DNA from 2 places in the Mesorhizobium sp. M0815 genome. Region 1 is predicted to be linked to the other one. Evidence: predicted binding sites of a transcription regulator. Region 1 holds the regulator's gene; the other holds the start of a gene.

Region 1 (10,151 bases):
GGCCGAAGGCCGGATGAAAGCATCGTCAAAGACCTGCCGGAATCGCCGGCGCTCATCAAGGCGGTGTTCGAATCCGAACCCGGAACCGACAATGAAGGCCTCACCACCGCCGATAACGGCTTCGTCTTCTACGACGTAAGCGCGATCACGCCGGCCCGCGACCGCACGCTGGACGAAGTCCGCCAGAAGGTCGTGGCCGACTGGACCGCGGCGGAGACCACCAAACGGCTTACCGCAAAGGCACAAGAGCTCGAGAAGCGTCTCAAGGCCGGCGCCACGCTCGAGGTGATCGCCGGTGAGCTCAAGCTCGAAAAGCAGACCAAGCGCGGTGTCAAGCGCGATGCTGACGACGTCGATTTCGGCAAGGAAGGGGCCGCCGCGATGTTCGGCGTCGGCGAAGGCGGCACCGGGCTAATCCCCTCGCCCACGGGCGACGGACAGATCCTGTTCAAGGTTGCCGAGGTATTCGAGCCCGCCGGGGCCGACGCCAACTCAGTACCCCAGGACGCGCAGAAATCCTTCACCTCCGGTATGTCCGACGACCTGCTCGACCAGTTGGTGGCGCAGTTGCAGACGCAATATGACGTCCGCATCGATCAGACGGCCGTAACCCAAGCCCTGGCCAGATGAGCGCGCTGAAGATCCACATCGCCAAGGTCGCCGCCGGTAGCGCTCTTTCCTTCGAGGAGGCGCGCGAGGCCTTCGACATCATCATGTCCGGTGACGCCACCCCCGGCCAGATCGGCGGCTTCCTGATGGCATTGCGGGTGCGCGGTGAGACCGTCAGCGAGATCGCCGGCGCCGTCGCCACCATGCGCGCCAAGATGCTGCGCGTCGAAGCCCCCGAGGGCGCCATCGACATTGTCGGCACCGGCGGCGACAATTCGCACAGCGTCAACATTTCGACCGCATCCGCCTTCGTCATCGCCGGCAGCGGCGTGCCCGTCGCCAAGCACGGCAATCGCGGACTGTCCTCGCTGACCGGCGCCGCCGATGTTCTGATCGCGTTGGGCGTCAAGATCGACATCCCTCCGGAGACGATCGGCCGCTGCATCCACGAGGCCGGAGTTGGCTTCATGTTCGCGCCGGCGCACCACCCGGCGATGAAGCATGTCGGCCCGACCCGGGTCGAGCTCGGCACCCGCACCATCTTCAACCTGCTGGGTCCGCTTTCCAATCCGGCCAGTGTCAGACGGCAGATGGTCGGCGTGTTCCTGCCCGAATGGATCATGCCGGTGGCAGAAACGTTGAAGGAGCTTGGTGCCGACCATGCCTGGGTCGTCCATGGCGACGGTTATGACGAGATCACCACCACCGGCGAGACGCAGGTCGCCGAATTGGCCGGCGGCGAGATCCGCAGCTTTGTGCTGACCCCGGAAGCGGTCGGGCTGAAGCGTCACACCAAGGACGAGTTGCGCGGCGGCGACGCCGCCCACAATGCCCAGGCACTGCGCGACATGCTGGGCGGCGCCGCCGGCGCCTTTCGCGACACGGTGCTGATGAATGCCGGCGCCGGGCTGGTGGTGGCCGGCAAGGCGACGACACTTGCCGACGGCATGGTGACGGCGGCGCAGGCCATCGACAGCGGCCGCGCGCTGAAAGTGCTCGACAGGCTGGTCGAGATTTCGAACGGTTAGAACTATGTCCGACATCCTGCGCAAGATCGAGGCTTACAAGCGCGACGAGATCGCGGCGGCCAAGGCGCAAGTGCCGTTTGCCGAGATCAAGGCACGGGCAACGGACGCCGAAGCGCCGCGCGGCTTTCTTTCCGTCCTTGAAGCAAAGCGCCAATCCGGCAGGTTCGCGCTGATTGCCGAAATCAAGAAGGCTAGCCCATCCAAAGGCCTGATCCGCGCCGATTTCGATCCGCCGGCGCTGGCCAGGGCCTATGCGGAAGGCGGTGCCGCCTGTCTTTCGGTGCTGACCGACGCACCCTCTTTCCAGGGGGCGCCCGCGTTCCTCAGCGATGCGCGCGCTGCCGTCGAGTTGCCTGCCTTGCGCAAGGATTTCCTGTTCGATCCCTATCAGGTCTACGAGGCCAGGGCATGGGGCGCCGATGCCATACTGATCATCATGGCCAGCGTCGACGACGCGTTGGCAAGAGAACTCGAAGCGACAGCTTTCGGGCTCGGCATGGACGCGCTGGTCGAAGTGCATGACGAGGCTGAGATGGAACGCGCGCTGCAGCTGTCGTCGCGGCTGATCGGTATCAACAACCGCAATCTCCGGACCTTCGAAACCAGCCTCGAGACCTCGGAACGGCTGGTCGCGATGGTGCCCGCCGACCGCCTTCTGGTCAGCGAGAGCGGTATCTTTTCGCATGACGATTGCCGCCGGCTGGAGCGGAGCGGCATCGCCACTTTTCTGGTCGGTGAGAGCCTGATGCGTCAACAGGACGTGGCCGCTGCAACGCGCCTGCTTTTGACGGGCAAGGCGCCGGCAGAGGCGATCTGAGGATGGCGGCCGCCCTCACCCATCTTGGCGCGCGCGGCGAAGCCAACATGGTCGATGTCGGCGACAAGGCTGAGACGGTGCGCACGGCAGTCGCGGAGGGCTTCGTGTCGATGCGGCCCGAGACGCTGGACATGATCCTCGCCGGCGATGCCAAGAAGGGCGACGTGCTCGGTACCGCGCGTATCGCCGGCATCATGGCGGCCAAGAAGACGCATGAACTGATCCCGCTCTGCCATCCACTGCTGCTGACCAGGATATCTGTCGATATCGAGCCGGACGCAGCTTTGCCCGGCCTGAAGGTCACAGCATTGACCCGCGTCACCGGCAAAACCGGCGTTGAGATGGAGGCCCTGAGCGCCGTCTCGGTCGCTTGCCTGACCATCTACGACATGGCCAAGGCGGTCGACCGCGCCATGGTCATCTCCGGCATCAGGCTGGTTGAAAAGACCGGCGGCAAATCCGGCGACTACAAGATCACCGAAGATGGGGTCACCGAGGCAGGCCGCTGATGGCGCTGGTCCCAGTTGCTGAGGCGCTCGAGCGCCTGTTGGACGGCGCAGCTGCACTGCAGGGCGAACGCGTCGCGCTGCTGGATGCCGCCGACCGCGTGCTGGCGGAGCCGGTTGTGGCGCTCCGCACCCAGCCGCCGTTCAACGCCTCCGCCATGGACGGCTATGCCGTGCGGGCGGCTGATATCGCGTCCTTACCAGCAAAGCTTTCGGTGGTCGGCATGGCGCCGGCCGGAAGCGGCTTTGCCGGGACGGTGCAGCAGGGGCAGGCCGTCCGTATCTTCACCGGCGCGCCGCTTCCCGAAGGCGCCGACACCATCGTCATCCAGGAGAACGTCCGCGATCTCGGCCGCGGTGTCGTCGAAGTGACGGAGCCGACGGTGCAGGGGCGAAACATCCGCCGCCTCGGGCTCGATTTCGCCAAAGGCGACGTCCTGCTGCACAAAGGCCGCCTGCTCGACCCGGCGGCCTTGTCGCTGGCGGCATCGGCCAACCACCCCGAGGTCGGCGTGGTCAAAAGGCCGTTGGTCGCCATCATCGCCACCGGCGACGAATTGCTGCCGCCGGGCAGCGAGCTTGGCCCCGACCAGATCATCTCCTCCAACGCCTATGGTGTCGCCGCCGCCGCACAGTCGGTCGGTGCGCGAGTGCTCGACCTTGGCATCGCGCCGGACCGCAGGGAGGCGATCGCTGCGCTGGTGGAAAAGGCCGTGAAGGCTGGCGCGAACGTCATCGTCACGCTGGGCGGTGCCTCGGTCGGTGACCACGATTTCGTCCATGACGTGCTGACCGGGCAAGGCATGACTCTCGATTTCTGGAAGATCGCCATGCGGCCGGGCAAGCCGCTGATGTTCGGGCGGCTGGGCGACATTCGCTGCATCGGCTTGCCCGGCAATCCGGTGGCGAGCCTGGTCTGCACCCAGCTCTTCCTGAAGCCGCTGCTGGCGCGGCTCGGCGGCCGCGCCTTTCAGCAGGATATGCGTGAGGCACGGCTCGGCGCTGCCATGCCGGCCAACGATCTCAGGCAAGATTATGTGCGGGCTGTTGTCACAGACGACGCCGGTACGCTCGTGGCGACGCCGTTCGGCATCCAGGACTCCTCGATGCTGAAAATGCTGGCCGATGCCAACGGGCTGATCGTCCATGCGCCGTTCACGCCCGCCGCGGCGGCGGGCGCCGCCTGCGACGTGCTGATGCTACGCTGAACCTGCCTCACTCCGAGATCAAGGTCCGGGTCAGCGGATGGTCTGGATCGGCCAAACCGTCGATGATGTTGAAATGATGCCGGTCAGGCTCGACCACCGAACTGGTCGCGGCACCCAGGCCGATCCAGATATTGGCCAGCAACGCGCTCTGGCGCAGGAATTCGGCGCGCTCGCCGCCGCCGGCCCAGCAGGTCAGGCGGGCCTTGTCCATCGGGCGCAGCAGCACCGGGCTTTCGGCCTGCGCCTCGGCCTCATCGATCGCCAGCGTCTCGTTCATGCCGGTGCGCATGATCGGGCGCAAATCGTGCACACCCGAGATCGATACGATATGGCGAATGCGCCGGACAATTTCGGGCGCCAGCGGCGTCGTCGTCGTAACCATCCGGCTAACAAGATGGCCACCGGCCGAGTGTCCGGTCAGCATCAGCGGCCCTGCGACCATCCCCGCCGCCTTGCCGATCGCCGCGCCGACTTCCTTGACGATGCCGCCAATGCGCATCTGCGGACAGAGCGTGTAGGACGGCATCGCCACGGCATAGCCGCGATCAACAGCGCCAGCGGCAAGATGCGACCAGAAACTCTTGTCGAATGCCATCCAGTAGCCGCCATGGACGAACACCACGAGCCCCTTGGGCTTGGTGGCCGGCAGGAAAAGATCGAGCCGGTTGCGTGGGCCATCGCCATAGGCCATGTCGAGCCGCGCCCGGCCCTCGGTCGAAAGCACGTCGCGAAAAACCCGCGCGGGCTCGACCCAGGCCGCCGGCCAGCGATCGCTGCCGGCTATGTTGGCGCCATTGGCATAGGCGTTGTCCCAATCGGCAATGTGACGTTCGAACACCCTGCGCCCTCCCCTTGGCAATATGGCCTTGCCGCGTAGCCGTGAGCATCGCGCGGCGCGTCGTCGCCAGCCTCACGATGCCAGCTCTCGCATCAATCTCAAGTGACAGCCGCCTTGATGGCGAAGCGCGCATCCTTCCACGCACCGGTGCGCAGGATGTCCACAAGCACTTCGACGGCCTGCCAGACATCGGCATAGCCGACATAGAGCGGGGTGAAGCCTAAGCGCATGGTCGATGGCGCGCGAAAATCGCCGATCACGCCACGTTCGATCAGCGCGCGCATGATCTGGTAGCCATGCTCGTGCATGAATGAAATCTGGCTGCCGCGTTTTTCCCCGTCGCGCGTGCTTTCGAGCGTTAGCCCGTAAGTGCCGCACTTTGCCTCGACAAGCTCGATGAACAGATCGGCCAGCGCGATGCTCTTCTTGCGCACCGCCGTCATGTCGACATCGTTCCAGATGTCGAGCGCGCCCTTCAGCGTGCGCATCGACAGGACCGGCTGGGTGCCGCACAGAAACCGGCGGATGCCGGTGCCGGCCGCATAGCCTGGCTCGAAGGCGAAGGGCCGTGCATGGCCCCACCAGCCGGTGAGCGGCTGCTGGATGTCGGCAAGATGCCGCTCAGCCGCATAGATGAAGGCAGGCGCGCCCGGTCCGCCATTCAGATATTTGTAGGTGCAGCCAACGGCAAAATCGGCGTTTGCCGTGTCGAGCTCGACTGGCATCGCACCGGCGGTGTGGCAGAGATCCCAGACGATCATCGCCCCGGCTTCCTGGGCCCTGCGCGTCAGCGCCGGCACGTCGCGCAGTTCGCCCGACTTGTAGTTGACGTGGTTGACCAGCACCACGGCGGTGCGTTCGTCGATCAGCTCTTCGATGCTCGGCGCGTCGACCCCCGAGAGGCGCAGCAGCGTATCTTTTCGCGTCGAAACCACACCCTCAGCCATGTAGAGGTCTGTCGGAAAACTGTCGCCCTCGGCGACGATGACCTGCCGCTCCGGCCGCATGGCCATGGCGGCGTGCAGCAGCTTGTAGATGTTGACCGATGTCGTGTCGCAGACCACCGTCTGGCCGGCCGCGGCACCGATCAGGCGCCCGAGCTGGTCGCCAAGTTCGAGCGGCATGTTGAACCAGCCGGCCGTGTTCCAGGCGCGGATGAGATCATGCGCCCATTCTTCGGTCACTGCCTTGCTCAATTCATCGAAAGCGGCACGCGAAGCGGCCCCTAGCGAATTGCCGTCGAGATAGATCACTCCTTGCGGCAGCACAAAGCGGTCGCGCATCGCGCGCAGCGGATCTGCAGCATCCATCGCCCTTATGGCCACGAGATCGGGAATTCCTGTCATGATTTGTCTGCTCCCCAAGATTCACCGCAACGCCGGACACGCATCGACGGCATCCATCGGTCACGAGCGGTTCTCCATTACCTGGTATCGCGCAGCAAGGCTCCACCGGCGACAAGTTGCCTGACCATGCGGTGGAAACCAGGAGCCAAGCCAACCCAAGGTTGGCGTTTTGAGTTCGTTTCGTTCACGGTGCATTGACCAAACCGCACAGTCGATACGGCTTCAATTCCGTGCCCCTTTGCCGGCTGACGGCCGATACCAGTGCCGCCTTCTGGAAACCCAGAGGCCGCAAACGAAAGCAGAATCAAGGCGATGAGGCCCGCGGCGGTGAAAATGCAGCGTCCCGGTTTGGCGAGTGGTATCGTTACCCGAGCCCTAACACATTCATTAAACTTTAAACAGTTGCGGAACACAACTGGAACAGATAGTGTTTGTTCTGGGTTTGTTTTTCTGATTCTGTTGGGGGTCGCTATGCTGACACGCAAACAACACGAACTGCTTATGTTCATCCACGAAAGGCTGAAGGAAAGCGGTATCCCGCCCTCCTTCGACGAGATGAAGGAAGCGCTCGACCTGGCTTCCAAATCGGGAATCCACCGGCTGATTACGGCGCTGGAGGAGCGCGGCTTCATTCGCCGTTTGCCCAACAGGGCCCGTGCGCTGGAGGTGCTGCGCCTGCCCGATTCGATCGCCCCCGGCCTCAATGCGGCACGCAAGTTCTCGCCGAGTGTCATCCAGGGCAGTCTTGGGCAAGGTCCTCGGCAAGGCAAGCCGACATCGTCGCGCGTCCCTGCAGCCGGCAATGACGACGATGTCGTCGCCGCCGTGTCTATCCCGGTGATGGGCCGCATCGCCGCTGGTGTGCCGATCGATGCCATCCAGCACCAGACGCATTCGATCTCGGTGCCGCCGGACATGATCATGGGCGGCGAGCATTATGCGCTCGAGGTCAAAGGCGATTCGATGATCGAGGCTGGCATTTTCGACGGCGACACGGTGATCATCCGCAATGCCGATACGGCGAGCCCCGGTGAGATCGTGGTGGCACTGGTCGACGAGGAAGAAGCGACGCTGAAGCGGTTCCGCCGCAAGGGCGCCTCGATCGCCCTGGAAGCCGCCAATCCGGCCTACGAGACGCGCATCTTCGGACCAGACAGGGTCAAGGTGCAGGGCAAGCTCGTTGGGCTGATCCGCCGCTACTGAGCTGCGCCCTTGGCGCCGGCTTTTGGCTTGTCGGCTCTGCGGTATGGCGGCATGCCCCGCGCCGCGCGTGAAAATTTCCGCTGCACGTGCCAGGGCCGGTATGATTTTTCGACGGCGAAGCGGATTTCGGCGCGTGTTGCCGCTTGTGGATCGAAATAGACGGCCGCACTTCCCGCGCGCGCCAGTTGCCGTTTGGTGACGACGAGGACCAGCCGGTCGTAGTAGCAGGGATTATGGGCGGTGGCGTCGTCGATGACGATCAAGCTGGCAAAGGCGCAGGCTGGCCGTGCAGTATCGCGGTCATTGGCTAGCGCGATGATCGCGCCGGATGGATGCCTGGCAAGGCAGAGACCGTCCGTGCAAATGAACGGCATGCCCGGCGGTAAGTCGGCCGGATCGGCAATGTCGAATTGCGGATCGTTCTTTCCAGGTGTTTCCGGCGCGACGATAGCCTCTGATGTGAGCGCGCGTTTCCAGTTGTCGATGGTGAACTCATTCGGGCGTGCCCGGTTGACCGCGAGTTCACCGCTGCCGATCGGCAGCGCGACGAGCCGTGCGTCCTCCGAGATCAATACATCGGGTACGCGCGTCTGCGTTGTCGTTAGCAAGCCGGCGAGCGCAAAAGGAAGGGCCACGAGCCGCAACCAGGTCGTCGCCATGCTGGCAATGACGAGGGCGATCGTCACCAAAAGGACAGATCTCAGCGAAATCAGCCCGACCGCATCGATCGGCGAGCGCTCGGAGATCCACCCGGACAGGGCGATCATCGCCGTCAGCCCCTTGCCCATCACGTAGAGGAAAGGCCCATCCGCGCCGAACGGCATCGCCAGCGCACTGAGGACGGCGAAGGGCATGACGACCAGTGAGACGATAGGCATGATGGCCAGATTGGCGAACAGGCTGAGCGGCGCCACGCGCTGGAAATGCCATATGGCGAAAAGCGCCGTGGCGCTCCCTGCAATGATCGAGGTCATCGCCAGGCCGCCCATGCCCATCAGTACCTTTCTAGTGGCAAAGCGTAGCGGCGACCGCCGGGGCGGCGGCGTGGTGGCCCCGCCGGCGCGGTAATCGGACCAGCCTGCATAGGCGCCGACAAGGGCCGCCGTCGCGGCGAAGGACATCTGGAAGCTCGGACCGACCACCTCGTGCGGCGACACCAGAATGACCGCGATGGCCGAGATCGCCAGGTTGCGCATGGTGAGCGCGGCCCGGTCGAACAGCACGGCGATAAGCATCACCGCCAACATGATGAAGCTGCGTTCGGCCGCCACCACAATGCCGGAAAAGACGAGGTAGGCCGCAATCGAAAAAAGCGCGGCGGCCGCCGCGTATTTCTTGACCGGCCGTCGCGATGAGAAATCGGGAAACAGCGCAAAGGCGCCGCGCAGCAGCGCCATAATGGTGCCGGCGACCAACGCCATATGCAGCCCCGAGATGGAGATGATGTGGTAGATGCCGGTACGCCGCATCGCTTCGTTGATCTCCTCGGGAATGCCGGCGCGCACGCCGACGATCAGCGCAGCAGCAATCTCGCCCTCGGCGCCGCCGATGCGGCTGCGGATATGGTCGGCGATGGATTCGCGCGCGTCTTCGATCGCGGAAGAAAGCCGCGCGGCAAACGGCATGCTGCCCGACGACACGACTTTCGGATTGCCGAGAAAAAAGCCGCTGCCGCCGATACCGGCAAAATAGCTGTCGAAGGAGAAATCATAGCTGTCGGGCCGCACCGGCCCGGTCGGCGGCAGCAGCCGCACATAGCCGGCGATCTCGGAACCGGCGGTCAGCTCAGCCGGTATTTTCATCGCCGAAACGCGGACCCGTTCCGGCATGTAGCGCAGTGTCGGCCTGGCGGTTGAGATCACATCGATCGTCAGCCTGATGCGGCCGCTCGCCATGGGCTCGAACGATACGACGCGACCCGTGAGGCGCGTCGAGATTTCGGAACCGAGCATATGCGTTCCGACACGCCAGGTCTCGACCTTGGCGGCAAGCACGCCAAGCGCGCAGAGCAACGCCGCCATGAAGCACAGGCGGGTTCTGGGCCACGACCGCGAGGCGACGGCACAGAGGGCTGCCAAGGCGACGATTGCGATCGGCTGTGGAAAGGCCGGCTCCACCGCCAGCGCAAAATATACGATCCCCGCATGCGAGGAACACCGGCACCAGCAGGAAGGCGACCCCACGGTCGAGCTCCAGGCCGACCGCCGAGGTTACGCCGTTGCGGATACGGGACGGTGACGGGAGGCGGAAACGCCGGCGTAGGCGCACGATGGGCTCGGCCGCGGGCACGAGAACCGTTGCTGGGTCGCTCGCCGGCAGCGACGGGGCATCAAAGCGTGGAACCGGCAGCAATGCCGGTGCCGGCAGGACAGGCACGGGCGCGGCAAACAGCAAGCGTTCGCTGACGCCGCTGCCAACGTCCTCGCCCTCGCCCGCACCACGGCCTCGCACAGCCATCGGGTCTGCCCCTTGCGCCCTCGACCTCCTATGCTACATGAACGCGCAACGCGCGAAAGTCCGCAAACCCACTTCCTTCGCCTGCCTGAGAGTTCCATGCCCGACAAGGTCGTCACCCGTTTTGCCCCCTCGCCCACCG
Region 2 (10,151 bases), on a different contig from region 1:
CGCTCCAGCGCGATCGAGATCGCGAACAGCGGGATGCCGTGCAGGAAATTGGTGGTGCCGTCGAGCGGATCGACGATCCAGCGGTGCTGGCCGTCGTCGCCCTCGATCACGCCGCGTTCCTCCATCAGGAAGGCGTAGCCGGGCCGCGCCTTGGACAGTTCGGCAAAGACGATGTCTTCGGCCTTGCGGTCGGCCTGGCTGACATAGTCGCCCGGCCCCTTCATCGAGACCTGCAGGTTCTGCACTTCGCCGAAGTCGCGCGACAGCGAGCGGCCGGCCTTCATTGCGGCCTGGACCATGACATTGAGGATCGCGGAACGCGCCATTGCTCTTCTTCCTGTCGCTGCGCCTATCTGCTTTGACGCGTGATCCTATCCAAAAAGTCTGCCACTTTTCGGGATCACGCCTTAGTCGGCGCGGCGTACGTAAGTGATTTCGTTGGTATCGACGATGATACGCTCGCCCGAGCCGATGAACGGCGGCACCAGCACACGGATGCCGTTTTCGAGTATCGCCGGCTTGTAGGACGAGGCTGCCGTCTGGCCCCTCACCACCGGGTCGGCCTCGGTGATGGTCAGCGTCACCTGGTCGGGCAGCGAAATGCCGATCGGCCTTTCGTCATAGAGCTGGACCGTCACCATCATGCCGTCCTGCAGGAAGGCGGCGCGATCGCCGACGAACTCCTTTTGCAATTCGAGCTGCTCGTAGCTTTCGGTGTCCATGAACACCAGCGCGTCGCCCTGCTCGTAGAGGAAGGAAAAATCCTTCAGATCGAGCCGGATCTGCTCGACCGTCTCGGCCGAACGGAAGCGCTCGTTGAGCTTGGTGCCGTTGATCAGGTTCTTGAGTTCGACCTGGTTGTAGGCGCCGCCCTTGCCGGGCTTGACGGTGTTGGTCCTGACCGCCACCCAAAGGCCGCCATCATGCTCGATGACGTTGCCGGGACGGATTTCGTTGCCATTGATCTTGGCCATGGTGAGGTGATCCGGAAATGAGATGATCGCCGCAAAGGGCAATTTGGCGCCTCCAAGACCACAAATCGCTAGCAGAGGCAAGGAGCGCCTTCCGATGAAGCGGGAACGAAGCTCGCCCGGCAGCGCGGCGCGGCAGCCTCAGTCCGTCCTGACGATGGCGGTTACGGCCGCGCTCATGGCGTCGGCTACCTCTGTTAAAAGATGCAGGTGCGGCGAACGCAAGACGACAATTCGCAGCGACAGCTCGAGGCCGGGAGCGTCGACCAGGGCAATGCCCTCCGGCAGCTTTTCCTGCAGCAGCCGCTTGGGCAGCAGGCCAAGGCCTTGGCCTCGACGAACCCAGTCGATCTGGAGCGCGCTGTCCTGAATCTCGGCGCCGACCATCAACCTGTGGCCGCCCTCGGCAAGGGCAGCCGCCAGCCGCCGGCGCGCGTCGCAAGGTTCAGGACTGAGAACCCAGGGCATGGTCTTGACGTCGGCTTGCCGGCCGGTGTTTTCGGCGGCGATGATGGCGAGGGGCTCGGTTCCGACAACGCCGTCGCCAGTTTTGGAATTGCCGCCGTCCAGGATGAAGGCGAGGTCGAGCTGTCCGCGCTTGTGCTGGTCGGCCAGCTCAAGGCTCCAACCGCTCTTCAGACGCAGCGAAACCTTCGGAAACCGCGCCACGGCATCAGCAATGGCGGCGGCCACGGCTTTGTCGCAAAGTCCATGGGCGAGGCCGAGCCGCAGCAGACCCTCCGGCTCGTTGCCCCTGGCGAATGATCGCAGCGCGTCGACGGCGGCGAGAATGTCCTTGCCGCGTGCCAGCACCTCTACGCCGGCCGGGGTCAGTCGCGACGGCTTTAGCCGGCGGTCGAGCAATTCCGTGCCGAGCATCTCCTCCAGCCGCTGGATCTGGCGGGTGACGGCCGGCTGCGTCAACGGCAGGCGTCGAGCCACCTTCTGAATCGAACCCTCCTCGGCAAAGAGGGCCAGTGTTTTCAGTTCTTCGAGCACGAGACACCTGAACATGTCAGAGAGGCATAATTATGCTGAACATTATGAATTTGAAATCCGATGGATGGCAAGCGATTTTCCTCCGGCAGCACCAGCAGAGAAGGAACACGATGAAAGCGATCGAATTGCAGAGCCCGGGCGGCCTCGAGAATCTCAGAATGGTCGAGCGGCCGATGCCTGAACCAGGGCGCCAAGAGATGATTGTGAAGGTGAAGGCGACGGCGCTGAACTACCGCGATGCCGAGATCGTCCGCGGCAGCTATCACACGAAGTTTGCATTGCCGCTGGTGCCGCTGTCGGACGGCGTCGGCGAAGTCGTAGCCGTCGGCGCCGAGGTCAGCAGGTTCCAGATCGGCGACCGGGTCTGCGGCACGTTCTGGCAGCGCTGGGTCGGCGGCAGTTTCGCGATGGCCGAGCCCTCCTATCAACGTGGCGGCCCGATCGACGGGCTGCTCAGCGAATTTGCTCGGCTCGATGAACAGGCGGCGGTGCTGGCGCCGGCCAATCTGAGCGACTTCGAGGCGGCGACGCTGCCCTGCGCCGGCGTGACGGCATGGCACGCGCTGTTTACAGAGGGCAGCGTCGAGCCCGGCGACACCGTACTTTGTCTCGGCACCGGCGGCGTTTCCTTGTTTGCGATGCAATTCGCCGCCGCTGCCGGGGCGCGCGTCATCGTGACGTCGAGCAGCGACGAGAAACTTGCACGGGCAAAGCAACTGGGCGCGCATGATGGCGTGAACTATCGCAGCGTCCCCGACTGGGCATCGGCCGTGTTGGGATTGACGGATGGGCGCGGCGCCGACCATATCATCGAGGTTGGCGGACCGCAGAGTTTTACACAATCGCTGAGGGCAGCGGCGCGCGGCGCCCAGATCAACGTCATCGGCTATCTCGGCGGCAGTGACGGCGCCATCAACCCGCTCGACATCTTCCGCCGGCAGGTCAGGGCGCGAGGCATACCGGTGGGCTCACGCGAATCCTTCGAGGCGATGAACCGCGCCATTGTCGTCAACCGATTGAGACCGGTGATCGACCGGGTCGTACCGTGGACCCAGGCCGCCGAAGCCTTTCGGTACCTTGAACACGGCTCGCCCTTCGGCAAGGTCGTGCTCGATCATACGCAATGAGCCTCGCGCTTGCGAGTCCGGGTGCAATGAGTCGCGAGATCACAGTCAGGGCAGGCGATTGGCCCGTTGCAGCGCCTGCTGCGTCTGCTCGTCGGTCAGGCCCTGCAGGAAATCATCCATCTCTTGGTCGATGAGCCCAGCGCGGCGGGCGACAACATACCAGGCGCCGGCGAGGATCAGATCCGGATCGGTGCCGATGCCGTTCATGTAGAGCTTGGCGAGACGGTTCTGGGCGGCGACGTTGCCGCCTTCTGCGGCCTGCTTCATCCAGTTAAAGCCCGATTTCAGGTCGCGGGCGCCGCCGCGCCCCTCGATCATCCAGGTGGCGAGATCGATCTGCGCCGTGTCGTAGTTCTGCCGCGCAGCCTGTGCCAGCAGGCCGCGGGCGCGGACATCGTCGCGCGGCTTGCCGCCGGCGCCATTGGCGTAGACCTGTGCCATCGCATATTGTGCGTCGGCAAGCCCGGTCGCGGCGGCGCGCTCGTAATAGGATACGGCTTTGGCAATACCGGCATCGCCGGGCTCCTGTTCGACCATCAGCTGGGCAAAATTAAACTGCGCCAGGCGGTTGCCGGCTTCGGCGGCGGCCTGCATCAGCGCATAGGCCTCCTTCTCGTCCTTTTTGACGTAGCGGCCATCGAGCAGCATCAGCGCATACTGGAATTGCGATTCCGGGATGCCCTGCTCGGCGGCAAGCGCATACCACTTCGCCGCCCCTGCCGCGTCGACCGGCACGCCGAGGCCGCGCGACAATATCTCGGCCACCAGCGTCTGTGCCGCCGGATCGCCGTTTTGAGCACGGGAAATCGCAAGGTTGTAGGCCGTCTTGTAGAGGCCGCGCTGAAAGGCGCCGTAGGCGGCGTCGGACGGTTTTGCGCCGAAGCGGTCGGGGTTGATGGTATCGGCCGACGGCAAAGGGGCCGTGGTGGCGGGCTGCGGCAATGGTGGGAGAAACGGCTTGTCGGCAGGCTCGCTGGAATCCGGCCTCGGCTGCGGCAGCGGAACGGGTTCCGCCGCTATCGCCTGGGTTACGGCCGTTGCGAGAAAAGCGCTGAAAAGGATCGTCCGAGAGAGCACGTCAGTCCTCGAAGCGCGGTGCGGTTTCGTCGAGCAGCGCGTTGGCGGTGGCAACCGCCGTCTTCGGATCGACGTCGCCGGCGAAAACCGCGCTGGAAAGCGCCACGAATTCGGCACCGGTGGCGGCGACAGCTTCCACCGAGGCAAGATCGGATCCGGCCATGACGATGCAAGGGATCTGGATCACGTCCGCCCACCATTGCCCGAGCGACAGGTTGCGGGGATGCGGCTCCGGCTTGTTGTCGTAGCCGAAGCGACCGAAGAAAATATAATCGGGCCTGACCTCGCCAAGTTCCAGCGCGTCGTCGCGGGTCTTGGCGCCGCCGGTGCCGACCATCATCCTGGCCTGGAAGTGTTCGATCGTTTCGGCGAGCTCGTCCTTGCCGACCTCGACATGGATGCCGTCGGCCTGGACGCGGCCGGCGATGCGGGTGTCGCCAGCAATGATGACGGCAATGCCGGCCGCTTGCGCCACCGGCACGATCTGCTCGGCAAAGGCCTGGAAGGCGGCCTCGTCCATGCCGTTTTCCGGCAGGATCAGCGAGGCGACGTCACCGCCGTCGAAGGCTGCGGCGATGCGCTCGGCCGGCACGTTCGGCGGCGCGATCAACACGATACGGCAGCGGTTGGGGGGCGTTGCGTCATTCATTGGTGTTCGGTCCCGGTTATCGCCTATGCCGGGCGAAGATGGTAGCATTGCGGCATAGAGCAAAGTGCGGGGATTGAACAGGCGGCAGGGGGATCACGATTGCCGGCTAGATCTATCGGGGCTCGGCGCATGACTACCGTTGGCCGAAATTCTCCTCGCCTGGTCGCTTGCGGGCTCTACGCAGGCACTTTCGATTTCCAAAGCGACCAGCCGAGGTTCATGCCGGCGGCGGCGACCAGGATGGCGGCGGCGCCGGCGATCTGCGCCGGATGCAGCCGGTGGCCGAAGGCGACGACGTCGACGAGGATGGCGACGACTGGATAGATGAAGGACAGCGACCCCTGCAGATGCGTCGGCAGTTTCTGGATGGCGCCGTACATGAGGATGTACATCAGGCCGGTATGGACGATGCCGAGCGTCGCCAGCATGACCCAGCTCCGCGCATCGGCGGGAAGGTGGGTGAGATTGGCGAAAGGTGCCAGCATGAGAACGCCGACGCAGACCTGGATCAGGGCGATCAGGTGCGGCGGCGTGCCTTTGAGCTTCTTGGTGACGATAGCCGCAACGGCCCAGAAGAAAGCCGCGGCCAGCGCCATCGCAATGCCGGTAAAGTAATCCGTACCATGATCGCCTGCATCGGGCGCGGCCTGCACGATCAGCAGCATGCCGGCGAAGGCGATGCCGAGCCAGGTCAGCTTGGTCACCGTCAGCCGTTCGGAGAAGAAGAGCGCGCCAAAACCGACCAGCATGAAGGGTTGCGTATTGTAGACAGCCGTGGCGATCGAGATCGACGCGCGGGAAAACGCGCTGAACAGCAGCAGCCAGTTGATAACGATGGCAGCACCGCCGAGAGCCGCGATCGCGACAATGCGAAGCGACAGCCTGCCGCGCAGCAGTCCCAGCGCCGTGCAGATAACCAGCAGCGTTACCGCACCGAAGGCGCAGCGCCAGAACACCACGTCCATGATGGGTTGGTCGGACAGGACGACGAACCAGCCGATCGTGCCGAGGATCGCCATCGCCGCAGTCATTTCGATCGTGCCGCGTACCGTGTTGTCCATGGATGCTCCCGAAACCCGTTGAGATTCTATAATCCCACGGCAGATATGGGCCTTTCCATGACTTGTAGCTGGTGATATGCAGAACGAACCTAATTTAATTAGGTAAACATCGGCTTTTTCTTGGAATTGTAAAATGCTGGACGAGCTCGATAGAAAGCTCCTCGATATCCTGGTCAGGGATTCACGGACCTCGCTGAAGGAACTGGCGCTGCAGGTCGGGTTGTCGTCGCCAAGCGTTTCGGAGCGGCTTCGGCGGCTTGAGGATCGCGGCGTCATTCGCGCATTCACCATCGACATCGATCCGCAGGCGCTCGGCTACGCCTTGCAGGCGATCGTTCGCATCCGGCCGTTGCCCGGTAAGCTGCACATCGTCCAGAAGCTGATCGAGGAAATCCCGGAATTCGGCGAATGCGACAAGGTGACGGGCGATGACTGCTTCGTCGCCCGGCTGTTCGTCCGCTCGATCGGCGAGCTCGACGGGATTCTCGACCGCATCGCCGACAAGGCCGAAACCAGCACCGCCATCATCAAGGCGCAGCCGATCCGGAGACGCCCGCCGCCGCTCGACATGCCAAATATGTGACGGGCTCCGGTGGCGTGGCCCACGTATTTGCGGTCGCGGTCTGGCCATTTCTGGTCTATTCCAGAGTTCAACTTTCCCTCCAGCCTCCTTTCCCCATGTCAGGCCTGCTCATCGATCCCTGGTTCTATGCCGCGGCCATGCCGGCCGTCATCCTCGTCGGCCTGTCGAAAGGCGGCTTCGGCGGCGCCGTCGGCTTTGTCGGCGTGCCATTGATGGCGCTGACCATGCCGCCGGTTCAGGCTGCCGCAATTCTTCTGCCAATTCTGTGCCTGATGGACATTGTCTCGGTGTGGACATGGTGGGGTATCTTCGACCGCAAGATGCTGGCCGACATGATGCCGGGTGCCGTGATCGGCATTGCCCTTGGCTGGCTGACGGCGGCACTTGTAACCGAAGAGATGGTCCGGCTGATCGTCGGCGCGGTCGCCCTGATCTTCGTGCTGCGCTGGCTCTATTTGCAACTCCGCCACGGTGCCGGCCACGCGGCGGAGCCCAACCGCGTTGCCGCCGGCTTCTGGGGTACCGTTGCCGGGTTCACCAGCTTCGTCGCCCATGTCGGCGGCCCGCCTTTTCAGGTCTATGCGTTGCCGATCAGGCTGGATCCGAAGGTGCTGTCCGGCACCGCGGCGATCTTCTTCGCCGTCACCAATGCACTGAAGCTCATCCCCTATTTCGCGCTCGGCCAGTTCGACACCACCAATTTGACCGCGTCGGCGGTGCTGATGCCGCTGGCGCCGCTGTCGACAATCGCCGGCGCCTGGCTGGTGCGGCGGATGCGGCCGGAGCTGTTCTATCCCTTCACCTATGCGACCGTGGCGGTCGTCGCGGTCAAGCTTCTGTGGGACGGCATCGCCGGCCTTCTGTAAGACGGCGGCCCCAGGCGGCCGCCGCCGGATTCCTTAAACCTCAGGCGGCACTCGGCAGCAGCGGCCGCGTCCTGCCAAGCGCGAGAGCAGCGCCGGTTGCCAGCACGAACGCCATGCAGCCAAGAATGGTGATGTCGTGCAGTGTCGGCTTCAGCACCATGTCCGCGATGATCATCAGCATCACCGAATAGTCGAAGCGCGCGGCATTGAGGACGCGCTGGCCCTGGGCAAGCACCGCCGGCGTCACGCCATCCTTGGCGATCATGCCTGCCATGCGGTCGGCAGTCGGCTTGAAGACGAACATGCCGATGCAGAAGGTCGTCGCATAACCGGCAAGGCCGATCAGCACCCACAAATCGGAAAAGCCGACCCAGAAGCCGCACATGATGAGGCCGAAGAGCAATGTCAGCATCGACATCGGCGCGAAGAACCGGTTACCGAGCTCGCCAGTGGCGCGCATCGCCTGCAACATGCCTTCGACGTTTCCAGCGCGGTCGGCGCGTACCGCAAGCAGCATCAGGGTGAAGCCGCCGCCGACCCAGAGGATCGCCGAGACGATGTGCAGAAATTTAACGGCCGAGTACCAGTCCATTGTTCGCTCCTTGAGAAATTTTCATGATTGCCGGAGCGCAATTTTGCTCCGCCTCGTTGCGAGGAGCGGGCGTTTAGCGCGGCGCCTGTTTCGGAACGATGTCGCGCGGCGAGCGGATCTGTTTCGGTATGTCGGTCACGATCTGGAGGAACCGTGGCGCAAGCGCGTCGCCCCCACTTTCCAGCCGGTGGTGAGAGCGGCGGCTTAGCCGGCCATCTGTGCTGTTACGGCACAGATGCTGGGCGCTTGATCGAAAAATATGCCCTGCGTTAAGGCTTTGTTAAGCTTTACAGGCGTTTACTATGTCCATCCAGTGATCTGGATTCTTACCGAGTGGTTGGAGCCACTTTGTTTGACGCCTCCCTGTTAAACTCCTGAGAGCCGCCTTATCCGCGGCTCTTTTTTTGTTCGCCAGCATGGAGCCCCTTGGGCCAAATGCGGCCGTTAACCGTTTGTTAAACATGTGCTTGCCTTCGCCGGCAGCGAAGCGCATTTTCAAGCTTCAGTCGTTTAGGCTGCCGGACATGGCGGCCAAGAGCCGAATCGGCCGGCTGTCAGGCAAGTGCAGGGGCGCAGCGATGAACGAGCCTTCGAAGGCGAGCGCGAACACCATCAAGCTGGCGGAGCGCCGGGTTTTCTCCCAATCCTTCAAGCCGCTCTATCAGGAAGGCATGGGCTTGGTCGAGCAGGCGGCCGAATATCTCGACGGCAAGGGCCGCGCCGAGGCCAAGAAGCTGTCGAGGCTGGCGGCGACGCTTTATGCGGCCGAGTCGATGCGGCTGACCACCAGGCTGATGCAGGTCGCCTCGTGGCTGCTTTTGCAGCGGGCGGCGAATTCCGGCGAGATGACCCGCGATCAGGTGGCTTCCGAAAAATCCAAGGTGCGTCTCGACACCGCCTCCGCGCATGACGAGGCGCCCGGCTGGGCCGAGCTGCCGACGGATTTCGTCGACCTCGTCAACCGCTCGCTGCGCCTGCAGGCGCTGGTGCGCCGCATGGACGAGGAGATCTATGGCGGCCTCGCCGAGGTGCCTCAGTCGAGCCGTCGCCTCAATCCGGTCTCCGACCAGATCACGTTGCTCAACACGGCTTTCGCCCGCGGCTGAGAGACCGTTTGGAAACTCTACTCCAGCGGCCATCTGGCGGCGTTTTCTCCGCTTACCTGCAGCGCCGCGTCCTTTTGGACACGCAAAGGACACTGCAGCACTTTGATTGCGCATGATCCCCTCGGGATCACGCGTGGGCTCACGGACCAAATGTCCGCTGCGCTCCGGTTCTCGAAACCACCACCATATGACTCGCCGGAGCGACTTTCGAAACGGTCTCAGAGGCTTTGTGGACATCACGAGCCCCGTTTCTGGTTTGTTCACATTTCGCTGGCATCGCTGCCCGCCGAAGGTAGACTTGGCGGATGGGGGAAGCGATTCGCATCATCGGCATCGATCCGGGGCTTAGGCGCACCGGCTGGGGCATCGTCGAAAGCCTTGGCAATTCGCTGCGCTTCGTCGCTTCCGGCACAGTACGGTCCGACGACAAGGCGGCGCTGGCGGTGCGTCTTTGCCAATTGCATGACGGGCTTGCCGAGATCCTGCATGCCACGATGCCGCACGAGGCGGCGGTCGAGCAGACCTTCGTCAACAAGGATGCCGCGGCGACGCTGAAACTCGGCCAGGCACGCGGCATCGCCATGCTGGTGCCGGCGCGCGCCGGCCTTGCCGTTGCCGAATATGCGCCCAACGCCGTCAAGAAGGCGGTGATCGGCGTCGGCCATGGCGACAAGAAGCAGATCCATATGATGGTCAAGGTGCTGATGCCGAAGGCGACTTTCGACACCGACGACGCCGCCGATGCGCTGGCCATCGCCATCTGTCACGCGCATCACAGGCAGAGCATCGCCTACAGGATGGCGATGCTGGCCGAATAAGTTTGTTCTTGACTTGTTCTCCAGTGAACAATAAGTAATACCAACGAGGTATTACCATGCGCGTTACCACCAAGGGCCAAGTGACCATCCCGAAGGAAATACGGGATCATCTGGGTATCGGCCCGGGCTCGGAGGTGGAGTTCGTCCCCACCGAGGACGGTGCTCGTGTCATTGCGGTCGACGAAAACATGTCGAAGGAGGAAGCCTCGCGCAGATTCAGCCAGATGCTCGGCCGTATGGCTGGTACGCTGGATCTGGGGGGCATGACGGCGGACGAATATGTGGAATGGCTGAGGGGCCCG

The links. The regulator LexA, encoded in region 1, represses DNA repair genes until DNA is damaged. The targets are predictions, from matches to a motif close to TGTTCNNNNTGTGTTCNG.
Region 2: ruvC (crossover junction endodeoxyribonuclease RuvC) is a predicted target of LexA. The motif match lies at 9,278-9,295, and genes of this name have one in related genera.

Annotation. Positions count from the first base shown of each region.
Region 1 is NZ_JAMYOU010000001.1:41,284-51,434, forward strand. Features, by position in the region: gene NKI01_RS00175 (SurA N-terminal domain-containing protein) at 1-630, shown strand, start outside; gene trpD (anthranilate phosphoribosyltransferase) at 627-1,637, shown strand; gene trpC (indole-3-glycerol phosphate synthase TrpC) at 1,642-2,454, shown strand; gene moaC (cyclic pyranopterin monophosphate synthase MoaC) at 2,457-2,963, shown strand; gene NKI01_RS00195 (molybdopterin molybdotransferase MoeA) at 2,963-4,168, shown strand; gene NKI01_RS00200 (hormone-sensitive lipase) at 4,176-5,006, opposite strand; gene kynU (kynureninase) at 5,105-6,352, opposite strand; gene lexA (transcriptional repressor LexA) at 6,824-7,555, shown strand; partial or broken gene NKI01_RS00215 (ComEC/Rec2 family competence protein) at 7,549-10,012, opposite strand; gene gltX (glutamate--tRNA ligase) at 10,109-10,151, shown strand, end outside.
Region 2 is NZ_JAMYOU010000002.1:108,356-118,506, reverse strand. Features, by position in the region: gene NKI01_RS03205 (inositol monophosphatase family protein) at 1-326, opposite strand, end outside; gene efp (elongation factor P) at 408-974, opposite strand; gene NKI01_RS03195 (LysR family transcriptional regulator) at 1,113-1,985, opposite strand; gene NKI01_RS03190 (zinc-dependent alcohol dehydrogenase family protein) at 2,081-3,097, shown strand; gene NKI01_RS03185 (tetratricopeptide repeat protein) at 3,143-4,174, opposite strand; gene NKI01_RS03180 (thiamine phosphate synthase) at 4,176-4,823, opposite strand; gene NKI01_RS03175 (DMT family transporter) at 5,000-5,884, opposite strand; gene NKI01_RS03170 (Lrp/AsnC family transcriptional regulator) at 6,018-6,467, shown strand; gene NKI01_RS03165 (sulfite exporter TauE/SafE family protein) at 6,563-7,333, shown strand; gene NKI01_RS03160 (DUF2269 family protein) at 7,374-7,925, opposite strand; gene rcdA (protease adaptor protein RcdA) at 8,504-9,031, shown strand; gene ruvC (crossover junction endodeoxyribonuclease RuvC) at 9,337-9,849, shown strand; gene NKI01_RS03145 (AbrB/MazE/SpoVT family DNA-binding domain-containing protein) at 9,906-10,151, shown strand, end outside.